Regions from separate parts of the Vibrio olivae genome, predicted to be linked through region 1. Evidence: predicted binding sites of a transcription regulator. Region 1 holds the regulator's gene; each other region holds the start of a gene.
The links. Region 1 encodes PurR, which represses purine synthesis genes. Its sites were predicted from a motif close to TNANGNAAACGTTTNCNTNA; they were not measured.
Positions count from the first base shown of each region.

Region 2: the regulator PurR is predicted to act here: its motif matches at 2,975-2,994, upstream of purL (phosphoribosylformylglycinamidine synthase).
Region 3: the regulator PurR is predicted to act here: its motif matches at 1,881-1,900, upstream of ACFFUV_RS15370 (uracil-xanthine permease family protein).
Region 4: the regulator PurR is predicted to act here: its motif matches at 2,624-2,643, upstream of ACFFUV_RS09300 (NupC/NupG family nucleoside CNT transporter).

Region 1 covers NZ_JBHMEP010000001.1:439,815-443,886, reverse strand. Annotated here, with positions in the region: gene cmoM (tRNA uridine 5-oxyacetic acid(34) methyltransferase CmoM) at 1-210, opposite strand, end outside; gene elyC (envelope biogenesis factor ElyC) at 324-1,127, shown strand; gene purR (HTH-type transcriptional repressor PurR) at 1,566-2,573, shown strand; cyclic di-GMP riboswitch class I at 2,732-2,824, shown strand; gene ACFFUV_RS02110 (TfoX/Sxy family DNA transformation protein) at 2,921-3,514, shown strand; gene ACFFUV_RS02105 (TVP38/TMEM64 family protein) at 3,693-4,072, shown strand, end outside.
Region 2 covers NZ_JBHMEP010000001.1:1,834,011-1,838,082, forward strand. Annotated here, with positions in the region: gene purL (phosphoribosylformylglycinamidine synthase) at 1-2,832, opposite strand, end outside; gene mltF (membrane-bound lytic murein transglycosylase MltF) at 3,129-4,072, shown strand, end outside.
Region 3 covers NZ_JBHMEP010000005.1:41,258-45,329, reverse strand. Annotated here, with positions in the region: gene recG (ATP-dependent DNA helicase RecG) at 1-1,809, shown strand, start outside; gene ACFFUV_RS15370 (uracil-xanthine permease family protein) at 2,054-3,460, shown strand; gene cysQ (3'(2'),5'-bisphosphate nucleotidase CysQ) at 3,526-4,072, opposite strand, start outside.
Region 4 covers NZ_JBHMEP010000001.1:2,009,271-2,013,342, forward strand. Annotated here, with positions in the region: gene deoC (deoxyribose-phosphate aldolase) at 1-610, opposite strand, end outside; gene ACFFUV_RS09300 (NupC/NupG family nucleoside CNT transporter) at 1,107-2,390, opposite strand; gene ACFFUV_RS09305 (BMP family lipoprotein) at 3,158-4,072, shown strand, end outside.

The DNA of each region.
Region 1 (4,072 bases):
ATGTCCGAGCCGCGCAATCTTTTGCGACATCTGTGCCAAACCGCCCCCGGCATCTAACACATGCAGCGGTTTATCCTTACCACCAAACTCTGCTAGAATCTGCTCAAGATCTTGCCAAACAATCACTTGGCGGATTTTTCCTTTATCGGAGCCGTAAATGTTTTTTGCAAATTTGTGGGCAATGTCGTCGAAATTACGGTCTTCTATCACTGGGCTTGCGTTATCATGAATTAATGTGTCGCTATTCTGTCACAAGATCCGCAGGAATAAAGAGGCATTGTCTTTTTTTATAATCAACTGATGTTTTTTCGGGCTATTTAAGTATGTTTGAGCTGAAAAAGGTTGTATCAGCGCTGCTGATGCCGCTCCCAGCAATGTTAATCATTGGCTTTATTGGCCTGATGCTGATTATGTTCACCACACGTCAGAAGTCGGGCTGTTTGATTGTACTATTTTCGTTTATAGGTATCTTTTTAATTGCGTTCCAACCCGTTTCTTCACGTCTTTTAATGCCGATGGAGCGCCAACATTCTGCGTTTTTCCCGGTGGATGATGCCATCGATTATGTGATGGTACTGGGCAGCAGCCACGTGGTCGATGATGATATTCCGCCAACCTCTCAACTGAGTAGGACGGGATTGATGCGCTTAACCGAGGGAATTCGGGTATTGCGAATGTACCCAGGGGCGAAGCTGATTTTATCGGGATATTCTGGTGGGTCAGAAGTCAGTAATGCTCGTATGATGGCCAAAGTTGCCTTAGCGCTTGGGGTATCAAAATCCGATATTATCTTGTTAGAAACCGCTAAGGATACTTGGGAAGAAGCGCGCCAAGCGGCTGCATTTGTGCGTAATAAGAACTTGGTCTTAGTCACCTCAGCCAGCCATATGCAGCGAGCTCTCAATGAGTTTCATGCCGCTGGTTTAGAACCCTACCCAGCGCCAACCAACTATCTGGCTCAAAAGGAAATCTCTCAAGTTTGGGAACGCTACACACCTCGAGGTAAGTATATTGAACAAACTGAAATTTTTTGGCATGAGCTCTTAGGTAAAATTTGGCAAACCCTGAGAGATTGGGCTTCAGACTATGAAGAGACCGCCATCGAGGCGCAGCACACCAACGCTTAAATGGCCGTAGTGCTCGCCTTGTATCCAGCCGAAGTTATTGCTTCGGCTTTTTTATCGATAATTTCAACCTTCAGCAAACCGTGATTCTCAATTTTCGCAATCAGTGATGTAGCTGCCAGTCTAAATTTTAGGTTATGGAAATGTATCTCAAAATCGGCGCGAACCATGCTGAAGATTGATAAAAACCGCCTATATTAACCCTGTGGTTCGTTACCTTAGAAAAATGTCAGAAAGATGAATTAGTCACGGTTTTTGTTTGCCTCAAGCAACAATGCAGTCTAGAATCTACGCCGAAAATGACTATAACTAGAAGCTTGACAGTGACGAACCGCTTAATTTAAGAGCGGTTTTTTGTATTTATAATCCGTATAAATTCCATGTCATTCAGCTTACTTATTTTACCCAACATCTAGCAGTACTTTCGAGTGGACAAACCCTATGGCTACCATTAAAGATGTCGCCCGTTTAGCCGGCGTGTCAACAACAACTGTATCTCATGTCATTAATAAAACTCGTTTTGTTGCGGAAGCAACACAAGAGAAGGTAATGGAAGCAGTCAAGGAGCTTAATTATGCTCCGAGTGCCGTTGCACGCAGCTTGAAATGCAATACGACCCGCTCGATTGGTATGCTAGTTACCCAGTCGACTAACTTATTCTTTTCTGAAGTGATCGACGGTGTAGAAAGTTACTGTTATCGCCAAGGTTATACATTGATTTTGTGTAATACCGGCGGTATCTACGAAAAGCAACGCGATTACATTCGTATGCTGGCAGAAAAGCGTGTAGACGGCATTTTAGTGATGTGTTCTGACCTGACTCAAGAGCTATCAGAAATGCTTGAACGTCACTCCGATATTCCAAAAGTTATCATGGACTGGGGTCCTGAGAGTTCTCAGGCTGATAAGATCATTGATAATTCAGAAGAAGGAGGCTACCTCGCCACCAAATATCTGATTGACCATGGTCATCGTGACATTGCTTGCTTGAGTGGCCACTTTGAAAAAGCGGCTTGCCAAGAACGCATTCAAGGCTTTAAACGCGCAATGAGCGAAGCCAATCTCCCCGTCAACGAGGATTGGATCCTTGAAGGTAACTTCGAATGTGATACCGCCGTCCTCGCTGCAGACAAAATTGCCTCTTGGGATCATAAACCAACCGCGGTTTTCTGCTTCAACGATACGATGGCATTAGGGCTTATGAGCCGATTGCAGCAAAATGGGATCCGTATTCCAGAAGATATGTCCGTGATTGGATATGACAATATTGAACTAGCTGAATACTTTTCACCTCCTCTGACTACCATCCACCAGCCCAAGCGCCGCGTGGGTAAGAACGCTTTTGAGATCCTGTTAGAGCGCATCAAAGATAAAGAGCATGACAAGCGAATTTTTGAAATGCACCCTGAAATTGTTGAACGCCATACAGTAAAAACTCTAAACAAATAAACAACATAGCGTACGTCTGTGATGAATGGCTTATTTTCTGGATCAATCGCATACTTTGAAATCATTACCTGAACCAAGATCACATTTTTGAATATAAATCGTGATCGGTCCCGCACAACCTGTTTTATGCTGTTTCTTGATGTAACAACGTAACCAAGCCACGCACAGGGCAAACCATTCGAAAGGATGGGACGCAAAGCTTCCGGCCTTACCCATAAGTGACAGTTATGAAAGGTAGCGGGGTTGCCGATGGCAAATATGCAAATTAACAACATACTGACAATAGTTTGCATAGTTTTGCTAATCTCTCGGACCTGAACTGGTGGCATCAAACCGAGAAAATAAGCATGGACAAACCAGTACTTAAAGATTCAATGCGTCTATTCGAGCAGCTAGGCAGAGTAAAATCTCGTTCAATGTTTGGCGGATTTGGGATTTTTGTTGACGACACAATGTTCGCACTTGTGGTCGGAGATAAACTCCATATTCGCGCGAATGAGAAGTCGACAGGAGAGTTTAAAGACTTAGGTTATGAACCTTATGTCTACAAAAAACGCGGTTTCCCCGTCGTCACTAAGTACTATGCAATGCCAATGGACTGGCCAAGTAACACCGATTACATTCTGACTTTAGCAAAAGATGCACTATCGATTGCTAAGAAAGAAAAACAAACCCAGCAACAAGCGAAACCTGACCGCTTGAAAGATCTTCCCAATCTTAGGCTTGCAACAGAAAGAATGCTTAAAAAAGCCGGTATCTCTTCCGTGGAACAACTGGAAAAGACTGGTGCACTAGAAGCATACCGTGCAATCCAAGATACGCACGCTTCAGACGTGAGCTTAGAACTACTTTGGGCTTTAGAAGGTGCGATTAAGGGAACTCACTGGTCGGTGATTCCGCAAGACCGTCGCACCGAGTTGATGGCTGGATTGAACGGCTAAGTTAAGTGATACATCAGAGCCAGTGTAGCAATACACTGGCTTTTTTTATGCCTCAATGAAATTTTCTGCCTTTTGTCCGGTTCTTATTGATATTGACTTATTATGAACATTAGCTGGTCATTAAGTTCACGACTGACAGTCAATGGTCACTCGGTGTTATCAAACAAAAGGACACAAGATGTATAAGAAGATTCTGCTAGCCGCGCTATTACTGCTCATCATCGTGCTGATCGTAAGTCAAACTCGCACCTTCATTACCCTCGAATCCGCCAAACATTACCAACAGCAATTGGCGCTGTTCATCGAGCAAAATTTTGTGATTGCCGCCAGCATCTACTTTGTGGCGTATGTCCTTATCACAGCCCTGTCTATTCCGGGGGCAACCATCATTACCCTACTTGGCGCTGCATTGTTTGGTTTTTGGTTCAGCCTGTTGCTCGTTTCTTTTGCCAGTACACTTGGCGCAACCTGCGCTTTTTTACTCAGTCGTTATTTTTTCCAAAATTGGGTACAAACTCGGTTTGGCGATAAACTCGAGGTTATTAATCAAGGCATAAA
Region 2 (4,072 bases), 1.4 Mb from region 1:
TGTCGCGTTCACGGCACCCAAGTCGCTGTTGCGAACTTGCAGCACCGCACCAAGCTCTTCGTTAAATAACGCGGCCAGAGTATCGTCACCCAGTCCTTCAATATTGGCTTTAACACCACAGTGACCGGCAAACGCCATTTCGGCTAGCGTGACCAATAGGCCACCGTCACCTTTATCGTGATATGCCAGCACCTGCTGGTTTGCTACCAAAGCTTGAACGGCATCAAAGAAGCCTTTGAGCTGCTCTGCATTGTCAACATCTGCGGGTTTATCACCAAGCTGTTTGTAAACTTGCGCCAACGCAGTCGCGCCCAGGCGGTTTTTACCATTACCTAAATCAATCAAAACAAGGCTGGTTTCGCCTTTATCAGTACGCAGCTGTGGTGTAATTGTGTTACGAACATCTTCCACACGAGCAAATGCCGTAATGATGAGAGACAGCGGTGAGGTCACTTCTTTCTCAACCCCATCGTCAGACCATTTCGTCTTCATCGACATTGAGTCTTTACCCACAGGAATGGTTAAACCCAGTGCAGGACACAGCTCTTCACCTACCGCTTTAACGGCTTCATAAAGACCAGCATCTTCACCTGGGTGACCCGCAGGTGACATCCAGTTGGCAGACAGTTTGATGTGTTTGATATCGCCAATATGCGTCGCCGCGATATTAGTCAGCGCTTCACCAACCGCAAGACGAGCCGAGGCGCCAAAATCAAGTAGAGCCACTGGTGTACGTTCACCCATCGACATTGCTTCACCATGATAGGTATCATAACTTGCTGCGGTGACCGCACAGTTCGCAACGGGAACCTGCCAAGGGCCAACCATTTGGTCACGAGCCACGAGCCCTGTTACCGTGCGGTCACCTATGGTGATCAAGAAGGTTTTTTCAGCCACAGTAGGTAGACGCAGTACGCGATCAACCGCTTCATTCAGCTCAATACCTTGGCGGTCAATGGCCGGGTTATTCACTTTGAGCGTCGTCGCATCGCGATGCATTTTCGGCGTTTTACCAAGCAAAATGTCCATAGGCATATCGATTGGCGTATTGTCGAAATGTGAATCTTCAAGGACTAAATCACGCTCTTCTGTTGCGATACCGACAACTGCATAAGGCGCACGCTCGCGCTGACATATCGCGTCAAAGACATCCATATTCTCTGGCGCAACGGCCAGTACATAGCGCTCTTGAGATTCATTACACCAAATCTCAAGTGGGCTCATTCCAGGCTCGTCATTGGGCACATCACGCAGCTGGAATTTACCGCCACGCTCGCCATCGTCGACTAATTCAGGCAGCGCATTAGAGATGCCGCCCGCACCAACATCATGGATAAAGGCGATTGGGTTATCGCTACCCATTTGCCAGCAGCGATCGATCACCTCTTGGCAACGGCGTTCCATCTCTGGGTTTTCACGCTGTACTGATGCGAAATCCAAATCTTCTGCTGATTGACCTGAGGCCATAGAAGACGCGGCGCCACCACCAAGGCCAATATTCATTGCCGGGCCGCCAAGCACGATAAGTTTGGCGCCAACCGGAATTTCTTTCTTTTGCACGTGTTCGTCGCGAATGTTGCCCATACCACCAGCAATCATGATTGGCTTGTGGTAACCACGAACCTCTTCACCTGCGTGCGAATTCACTTTTTCTTCGTAAGTACGGAAGTATCCCAACAGGTTTGGACGACCAAATTCATTGTTAAATGCTGCGCCGCCCAGAGGGCCTTCCAGCATGATGTCCAGAGCATTAACGATACGCCCAGGTTTACCGAAGTCGGTTTCCCAAGGCTGCTCAAAGTTGGGAATACGCAGGTTTGACACGGTAAATCCAACTAAGCCGGCTTTAGGTTTGCCGCCGATACCCGTTGCGCCTTCGTCACGAATTTCACCACCAGAGCCTGTTGATGCGCCAGGCCAAGGCGAGATAGCGGTTGGGTGGTTATGGGTTTCCACTTTCATCAAAATATGCGCATCTTCTTGATGGTAACCATATTGACGAGACTCAGGATTTGGGAAGAAACGCCCAACTTTTGATCCAGTCATCACCGCGGCATTGTCTTTATAAGCCGAAAGGACATACTCTGGGGTGGTTTCAAAGGTGTTTTTGATCATCTTAAACAGCGATTTCGGCTGCTTGACGCCATCAATCGTCCAATCCGCATTGAAGATTTTATGACGGCAGTGCTCTGAGTTAGCCTGCGCAAACATCATCAGCTCAATGTCTTTTGGGTTACGACCAAGAGTGTTAAAGCTTTCAACCAGATAATCAATTTCATCTTCGGCCAGTGCCAGACCAAGGGAAACGTTTGCTTTCTCAAGTGCAGTACGCCCACCTGCCAACACATCAACCTCAGTCACAGGTGCTGGTTGCGCTTGAGTAAATAGAGCGCTAGCTTGCTCTACCTCAGTAAATACCGTTTCCATCATACGATCGTGAATAAGCCCCTTCACAATCGTGAGTTGTTCGTCGCTTAATGAAGATGACGATTCGATATAATAAGCCGTTCCGCGCTCAAGGCGCTTTATTTTTGTTAAGCCACAGTTGTTAGCGATATCAGTTGATTTAGAGGACCACGGAGAGATTGTGCCCGGACGTGGTGTGACAAGCAGCAATAGACCTTGAGGCTCATGTTCCTCGATGGTTGGTCCGTAGGTTAGCAGCTTCTCTAACTTCTCTGATTCTGTTTGGTCTAAATCAGCCGTTAGATGAGCAAAGTGCATAAACTCTGCGTAAATACCCGTAATTGGGAGTTCTTGTTCACGACACAGTTCCAGAAGTTTATTTACTCGGAACTCAGAAAGAGCTGGGGAGCCACGCAAAATTCTCATGTGCTTAGGTCTCTTGTACGGTTGATTAAGGAAATATTGGAATAAATTCAGAAGGTTAATCTGTAATTTACACAAATTTATACCAATACGACCTCGTCATTTCGGGCGCATTATATCGGAATTGTTTTTGTGATGTAACACCAAACGCAACCGTTTGCGTCATTTTTTTTGTCAAATTTGAAATCCCGCAACTTCACTGGGATAAGGATTGTTTGCATCACTATAGATAGAAGTCTTACTTGCGATGTACACAGGCTCTGTTATAAATGCCCTACCGGATAGTGAGAATGTCGTTAATGAATACCCATTACCTAAAATATTTACAACGTGGCCTAACCCTCTTTTCTGCCTTGCTGCTCCTGACAGGTTGCCAGATCGAATCTAACCCGAAAAGTGATCTCGATAAAATACGCGAACGAGGTGTATTGCACGTAGGCACACTGAATAATCAGCTCTCTTATTATATTGGCCCTGACGGCCCCGCAGGGCTTGATTATGAGATTGCTCGTGACTTTGCCAACCAACTTGGCGTAAAGCTAGAGATGAAACCTGCGTATCGCATTTCTAGCCTCTACCCGGCGCTAGAAACGGGTGAGATTGATATGATCGCGGCTGGGCTGAGTCAATCAGAAGATCGCGTGCGCCGTTTTCGAACCGGCCCTGCTTATTATTATGTCAGTCAACAACTGGTTTATAAGAAAGGTCATTGGCGACCGCGTAACATCGACCAGTTAGTAGAAAGCTTGCCTGAGCTTACCGCGGCAAACCAAGGTGAACCGGTGCTCAATATTGTCGGTGATTCTCATTTTAATCGCACTCTTTCCGACATTCAGCAGCGACACCCTGACTTTGAATACAAAATTGCCCAAAATGCTGACGTCAACGATCTCCTCAAGCAAGTGTCTGAAGGTGACTTAATGTTTACCGTCGCAGACTCCGTCGAGGTTTCTCTTTCACAGCGTGTTTATCCAGACCTCGCGGTCGCATTTGAACTGACCGAAGATCAACCTGTTTCTTGGTTTACTCGCCGCTCGGGTGATGAGAGCTTGTATGCTTTAATGATTGAATTCTTTGGCGATCTCAACCAATCAGGCCGTTTAGCAAGCCTGGAAGAAAAATACTTAGGCCATATTGGCAGCTTCGATTATGTCGATACTCGCGCCTTTATTCGCTCGTTGGACACTCGCTTGCCCAAATGGTCACCTCTGTTCAAAGAGTACTCGGATGAATTTGACTGGCG
Region 3 (4,072 bases), on a different contig from region 1:
GTCACCCTACGGTTTTTCAACTTTACCGCAGCGATGAAAAATAACTTCGCTGAAGGCAAAGCCGTGCATGCGTACGGGGAGATAAAACGAGGAAACACCGGGTTAGAAATCATTCATCCTGACTACAAATTTTATGCGCCGCAACAACAACCTGATGTTGAAGCGCATCTGACGCCTGTTTATCCCACCACGGAAGGGTTGCGCCAAGCAACGCTACGCAACTTGACAGACCAAGCGCTGGAACTGCTTGATAAATCAGCCGTTCAAGAGTTACTGCCTAGCGGCTTATATGACCATCAACTCTCACTCGGTGAAGCGCTGCACATAATTCACCGTCCTTCGCCAGATATCGCCCTCGATCTATTTGATGAAGGAAAACATCCGGCGCAACTGCGATTAATTATCGAAGAACTTCTCGCCCAAAATTTATCCATGCTCGCGGTACGCAGTCAGGGGCAAAAAGATAACGCGCTTCCCCTTGCCGAAATCCATCAGTTAAAAGACAAATTACTTGCCAAACTGCCCTTTTCACCGACCAATGCTCAAGCAAGAGTCGTCAAGGAAATCGAACACGACTTGGCTCAACCACATCCAATGATGCGTTTGGTTCAAGGCGATGTAGGCTCGGGGAAAACCTTAGTCGCTGCACTGGCGGCGGTGCGTGCGATTGAGCACGGGTATCAAGTCGCATTAATGGCGCCGACCGAACTTCTGGCAGAGCAGCACGCGATCAATTTTTCCAATTGGTTGGCAGAAATGGGTATAGAGGTGGCTTGGTTAGCCGGAAAACTCAAAGGCAAAGCAAAACAAGCAGAACTGGAAAAAATCGCGTCTGGGCAAGCAAAAATGGTGGTCGGTACTCACGCATTGTTCCAAGAACATGTGACGTTTTCTCACCTTGCGCTGGTTATCATTGATGAACAACACCGCTTCGGAGTTCACCAGCGACTAGAGCTGCGTGAGAAAGGCGTAAAACAAGGCGCTTTTCCGCATCAATTAATCATGACCGCGACACCGATTCCGCGCACATTAGCCATGACTGCCTACGCCGATCTCGAGACCTCAATCATTGATGAGTTGCCGCCAGGACGCACGCCCATTCAGACCGTCGCCATTCCCGACACCAAGCGCGACGATATTGTTGAGCGTGTGCGCCATGCCTGCGTCAATGAAGGTAAGCAAGCCTATTGGGTATGCACGCTGATTGATGAATCGGAAGTATTAGAAGCACAAGCCGCTGCCGATACCGCCGAAGAACTGCAAGCCAAATTACCGGATGTCAAAATTGGTTTAGTCCACGGGCGAATGAAGCCCGCAGAGAAACAAGCTGTAATGCAGGATTTCAAAGATAACAAACTGCATCTTTTGGTTGCCACCACAGTGATTGAAGTCGGCGTAGATGTACCGAACTCAAGCCTGATGATCATCGAAAACCCTGAACGCTTAGGCTTAGCACAGCTCCATCAGTTACGAGGACGAGTCGGACGGGGTTCTGTCGCCAGTCACTGCGTTCTGCTTTACCATGCTCCGTTGTCGAAAACCGCGCAGAAACGCCTTGGTGTGCTGCGTGAAAGTAACGATGGTTTTGTGATTGCTCAGCGAGATTTAGAAATTCGTGGCCCTGGTGAGCTGCTGGGCACGAAACAAACTGGCCTTGCTGATTTTAAGATTGCAGACCTGATTCGAGATCAGCGTTTAATTCCAGAAGTTCAGCGGATCGCAAGGCACATTCATGATCACTACCCTGACAACGCCCAAGCTATTATTGACCGCTGGCTCGATAATCGTAATGTTTACGCCAAAGCTTAAGCTTGAAAATGTACAGCGATTAGAGCTTTAGGGTTACCATGATCCAAATGCTTGCATTGCTGTTTACTCAAAAAAGCAAACGTTTGCCTTTTTGAGTAAAACCTCTATAATTCCCGCCTAAATAATCGGCAGCTCGCTGCTCATCTCGATTTGAGTGAATTCTGATTAACAGCAATCACAGATGATGTATTCACTCGCCCCCAACTCCCCATTCAGCGGAGTTTGGTTAGCACAGGAATAAACTATGAAATCCACACCCGCGCCTAAATCGGAGCTCGTTTATCAATTAAATGATCGTCCACCTTTGCCTCAAACCGTTTTTGCTGCCTTACAGCACTTACTGGCGATGTTTGTGGCGGTGATTACACCTTCTTTAATCATTTGCCAAACCCTTGGCGTTCCAAGCGATCAAACCAACACCATTATCAGCATGTCGCTGTTTGCTTCTGGTATTTCTTCGTTTATTCAAATTCGAACCATCGGTCCTATTGGCTCCGGATTGCTCTCGATTCAAGGCACAAGCTTTAACTTCCTTGGTCCAATCATTGGCGCAGGTATGGCACTGCAAGCCGGTGGTGCGGACGTACCTACGATGATGGCGGCGATCTTTGGCACCATCCTCGTCGCCTCTTTTGCCGAAATTTTATTGTCGCAAGTCCTTGAATATGCACGCCGCGTTATCACGCCTCTAGTATCCGGCATCGTCGTCACCTTGATTGGCTTAACTTTGATTCAAGTTGGGCTCATTTCTATGGGCGGCGGCTATGCGGCAATGGGCAATGGTAGTTTTGGACAGTTGGATAACCTCGCATTAGCAGGCGTGGTATTGGCATTGATCGTAGTTCTTAACCGTGCCAAGAGCCCCTATATTCGTGTGGCGTCAATCGTCATTGCGATGCTGGTCGGCTGCTTACTGGCCTATGCCCTTGATATGATTGATACGAGTTCCGATGAGTCAACGAGTCCATTGATGGCTTTACCTATTCCAATGCAATTTGGCCTTGGCTTTGATTGGTCCCTGTTTATTCCACTCGTGCTGATTTTCTTTATTACGGCATTGGAAGCCATTGGTGATATCACTGCGACCTCAGAAGTCTCAGGTGAACCCGTCAAAGGCCCCGTCTATATGAAACGCATTAAAGGCGGGGTGCTCGCAGATGGTTTGAATTCGGCTTTAGCTGCCGTATTTAACAGCTTCCCCAATTCAACATTCAGCCAAAACAACGGCGTCATCATGCTAACCGGTGTCGCCAGCCGCTATGTGGGTTATTTTATCTCGGCTATGCTGGTCATTCTTGGGCTATTTCCTGGCGTCGCGACGATGGTACAGCTTATTCCTGAACCCGTTCTTGGTGGAGCAACCATCGTTATGTTTGGCACCATTGCCGCCGCAGGCATTCGTATTATCTCTCGCGTAGAGCTTGATCGTCGCGCCATACTGATTATGGCGCTGTCGTTTTCAATGGGACTAGGTATCGCTCAAAAGCCAGAAATATTGCAGTTTATGCCTGAGTTTATTAAAAACATTCTCTCTTCGGGTGTCGCAGCAGGCGGTTTAACAGCCATCATCCTCAACCTGATTTTGCCTGAGACAGAGACAAGCCAAGAGGCTCAAAAAGAGGTCAACACATCGACGCAATCAAAAGCTTAATCTTGGTTTATAACATCAAAAAAGGTGGCATTATCGCCACCTTTTTTTATACCACTGACTCTTGATTAATCTTTACGCTGCAGAATATCCTGCCAAGGTAGGGACTCATCGCCCAGCACAATAAAGTTTGGATTCTCTAAGGTATCGCGCTGGTTGTAAGAGAGCGGCTCCAGCACAGTACTTAATATGCGGCCACCCGCTTCTTCAACAATGCACTGCGTCGCGGCGGTATCCCATTCCCCTGTGGGGCCCAAACGCAGATAACAGTCAACCGCACCTTCCGCGACCAAGCATGCTTTTAAAGCCGCCGAGCCCAATGGCACTAAATCGTAATTCCAAGCACTGTTCATGCGGCTGGTAATACGGTTGATATCTTGACGACGACTGATTGCCATCGCAATAGGAAAGCCCGAACCCGCATGTTTATGGGTCTCAATCGCGACACTTTCGTCCATATCAGGAATTTTCCATGCCCCTTTGCCGTGATAGGCGTAATAGGTGACACCAGAAATGGGTCCATAAACAACGCCCATCACAGGACGGTTGTTCTCGATTAAGGCGATAATTGTGGCAAAGTCACCACTGCGTGCAATGAACTCTTGTGTGCCATCC
Region 4 (4,072 bases), 1.6 Mb from region 1:
CCCCTCCAGCAGGTTTGAAGCCGACGCTTTCAGCGACGTTCAAATCACGAATCACTTCAAGCATCATGCGTGCGTATTCAGGTGTTGCGTTCACTGGCACTTTACCCGTTGATGTTTTGATGAAGTCCGCTCCCGCTTCGATCGAGATTTGTGATGCCTTTTTGATCAGCGCTTCTTCTTTAAGTTCACCCGTTTCAATGATGACTTTCAGCAAAATATCACCACAAGCTTGTTTACACTGTTTGACTAGGTCAAAACCCACTTGTTCGTTACCAGCAATCAATGCGCGGTATGGGAAAACGACATCCACTTCATCAGCACCATACGCAACGGCCGCTTTCGTTTCTGCAACAGCAATCTCGATATCATCGTTGCCGTGTGGGAAGTTAGTCACGGTAGCGATACGAACATCAGGCGTTCCTTGTTCGCGTAGTGTCTTCTTAGCGATTGGAATAAAGCGTGGGTAAATACAGATCGCTGCCGTGTTACCAACGGCTGTCTTTGCATCATGGCAAAGTTGGACCACTTTCTGGTCTGTATCGTCGTCATTTAACGTCGTTAGATCCATCAATTTTAGGGCGCGTAGCGCTGCTGCTTTTAAATCGCTCATTTCTTTCTCCGATCAATATTCATAAACATTTACTGCTTAACCATAACGATGGCTAAGCGGTCATTAATGAACGGACTTGGTTCCTTGAAGACTCAATGTAGGCGAAAGCACTACATCAATTGCTATCCTTGTCACCGCACAGTCCGGTTTGGTCTGTGGCACAACAATCACAATTGCGGTGTCTAAAAAGCATCAGTGTTTCCCCGCCTCTATTCTCACGGCGCTTTGCATCATGCTTTGGCCTAAACGAATAATGAAGCAACGGTGTATCACTGCGTTTTTGCTTGTATAGAGTATAGGTATTTACCGCAAAACTATCATTGGCTACAAAGCGCAAACGGTTTGTATCTCAAAAAATACCCACGGGGTGAACATCTCACCACCATGCTCAGCCAGAAAACCACTTTTTCTCGGCTCTAAAACAAAAATGCCCCGCAGCAAATACATGCTACGGGGCAGATTGAGTAAACTGGCGTCTATATACAACGAGTCCTTATTACAGGCCGGTAAGGCTTAGACAGAAGCCAGCAATTGTTGCCGCCATAAGGTTAGATAACGTACCTGCAAGTACCGCTTTAATCCCCATGCGTGCAATATCGTGACGGCGACTTGGCGCTAGGCTGCCAAGACCACCAAGTAGAATCGCGATAGATGAAAGGTTCGCGAAACCACATAGAGCAAACGAGATGATTGCCACTGTCTTCTCAGACATGACTTGACCTGTGCTTGCAATAATTTGTGCGTTGTCACCAATGTATGGCGTAAAGTTTAGGTACGCGACAAATTCGTTCACAACGATCTTCTGACCGATGAAAGAACCTGCAGTCACGGCTTCCGCCCATGGCACACCAATCAAGAATGCAAGAGGAGAGAACGCGTAACCCAGAATCAGTTCAAGTGTTAGTTCTGGCATACCGAACCAACCGCCAACACCACCTAGGATACCGTTGACAAGAGCAATCAAACCAACAAACGCGATAAGCATTGCACCAACGTTAAGCGCAAGCTGTAAACCAGAAGCTGCGCCACCTGCTGCTGCATCGATGACATTGGTCGGTTTATCATCACCACCATCCAATGCTTCTTCGATGTCTTCATGAGGCTGTTCAGTTTCAGGGAAAAGAATTTTAGCAAATAGAAGACCACCAGGTGCTGCCATGAAAGAAGCCGCAACAAGATACTCAAGCGGTACACCCATTGATGCGTAACCAGCAAGTACACCACCAGCAACAGATGCTAGACCACCACACATTACCGCAAACAGCTCAGATTGAGTCATGCGAGGAACAAACGGACGAACCACAAGTGGTGCTTCAGTTTGGCCTACAAAAATGTTAGCTGCCGCAGACATTGATTCCGCACGTGAAGTCCCCAATGCTTTTTGCAGACCGCCACCAAGAATCTTGATAACCCACTGCATTATGCCGAGGTAGTAAAGTACAGAAATCAGTGATGAGAAGAAGATCAGTGTAGGAAGAACTTTGAACGCGAAGATAAAACCGCCGCCGCCGAAGACTTCAAACATCTTGTCAGAAACAAGACCACCGAATAGGAAAGAGGCACCATCGTTACCATAGTTGATAACGTTAGAGACACCACTAGAGAAGCCGTTTAATAAGTCACGACCCCAAGGAACGTAAAGCACGAATGCACCAAGAATAAATTGGATAGCAAATGCGCCACCTACAGTTCTGAAATTGATAGCTTTGCGGTTTGAGGATAGTGCATATGCGATAGCAAGTAGCACAACCATACCGACTAGGCTCATAAACAGGCTCATAGTTTATGATTTCCTTATAGTTGTTTGTTGGCGTGTAAAACACTGGTTTGTTGAAGCGGGGCGATTATACGTATTCAGTACACAAAAAGTAATGTCCACATCACGAAATAGTGCACGAGTTATCAATGATTCATTCTTAATTGAGAATTTAGTCACAAAGATAGATGGAACCATCTATTTTATTAACAAAATACCAACCATAAGGAAACCAAATAAAAACAAAACCAGAATTTCTAAGCAACCGTTTACGTATGGAAAGATAGCGCAGCGCAATCGGTTTTTAGCGACAAATTTACGCGTTTTCACTGTTTATCAGCAAAAACCATGTCTTTAAACGTAGATCATTTACTGAGCAAGTGGTCACATTTCACTCAGCAAAGAATTACAAATTTCGTTCGAATTGACGCTCTCAACGGCTTAAGCCAAATAAAAAACAGATCGAGTTCACATTATCGGCGCGAGATAATCGCCATTAGACTAAAAACACAACGAAAAAAGTGCGTATCTTGCTCTATTTGCACCTTTTTTAACTGTTTAGATCACATTTATTTAATTAACAAATTTGACATGCGGCACAAATTAGAGCAAAAATTCAACAGAACTTTCATGCACGCCCTAACAAACGTCAGAAAATGTGATTTGATGTGAAGTGTACGAATTTTTTTTCTTTCGCAATCGATAAACTGATGCGTTATTTATTTCTGTATTGCCTACTCTTTTTGGGCGATACATGCTCTTGGACAACACATTATTAAAAGGATTTAAGTGTGAAAAAAACAATACTCAAGCTATCAGCACTCACCCTAGCCTTGGCTTCAACAGCCGTATTTGCTGAATCAAAACCAGCGGTTATCTACGACACTGCAGGCAAATTTGACAAGTCATTTAATGAAGCGGTTTATCAAAATGGTGTGAAATCAATGCAAGCTGACGGCTACAAAGTCCGCGAATTTGAGCCCCAAAACGAAGCGCAACGCGAACAAGGATTGCGCCGTCTAGCCAGTCGTGGCTTTAGTCCAATCGTCGCGGTTGGTTTCAACATGGCATCTGCCGTTGAAAAAGTCGCCACTGAATACCCTGATATACACTTCACCATTCTCGACATGGTGGTTGATAAACCAAACGTTCAGTCGATTGTCTTCAAGGAACAAGAAGGCTCATTCCTTGTCGGTGCACTTGCGGCGAAAACCTCTAAAACAGGCACGATTGGGTTTATTGGTGGTATGGATATTCCACTTATTCGTAAGTTTGAGTGTGGTTATGAGCAAGGCGCGAACTATGCCAATGCTGATGTCACCGTGCTTGAGAACATGACTGGCTCAACGCCTGCTGCATTTGCTGACCCAGCCAAAGGCTCTGAGCTCGCGAAATCTCAATTCTCGAAAGGTGCCGATGTAATTTACGCGGCTGCGGGCGGTACCGGACTTGGTGTCTATCAAGCGGCGAAAGATGCGGGTAAATACGCAATCGGCGTTGACTCAAACCAAAACCACCTACAACCAGGCACCATGCTAACTTCAATGGTTAAATTAGTGGGTAAAGCCGCAAAAGAATCTTGGATGGCCGATATCAACGGCGACTGGAAACCAGGAATCAAGGCGCTGGGTCTGAAAGAGAATGCTATCGACTGGGCCTTAGATGACAACAACAAAGCACTGATTTCTGAAGAGATGAAAGCCTAT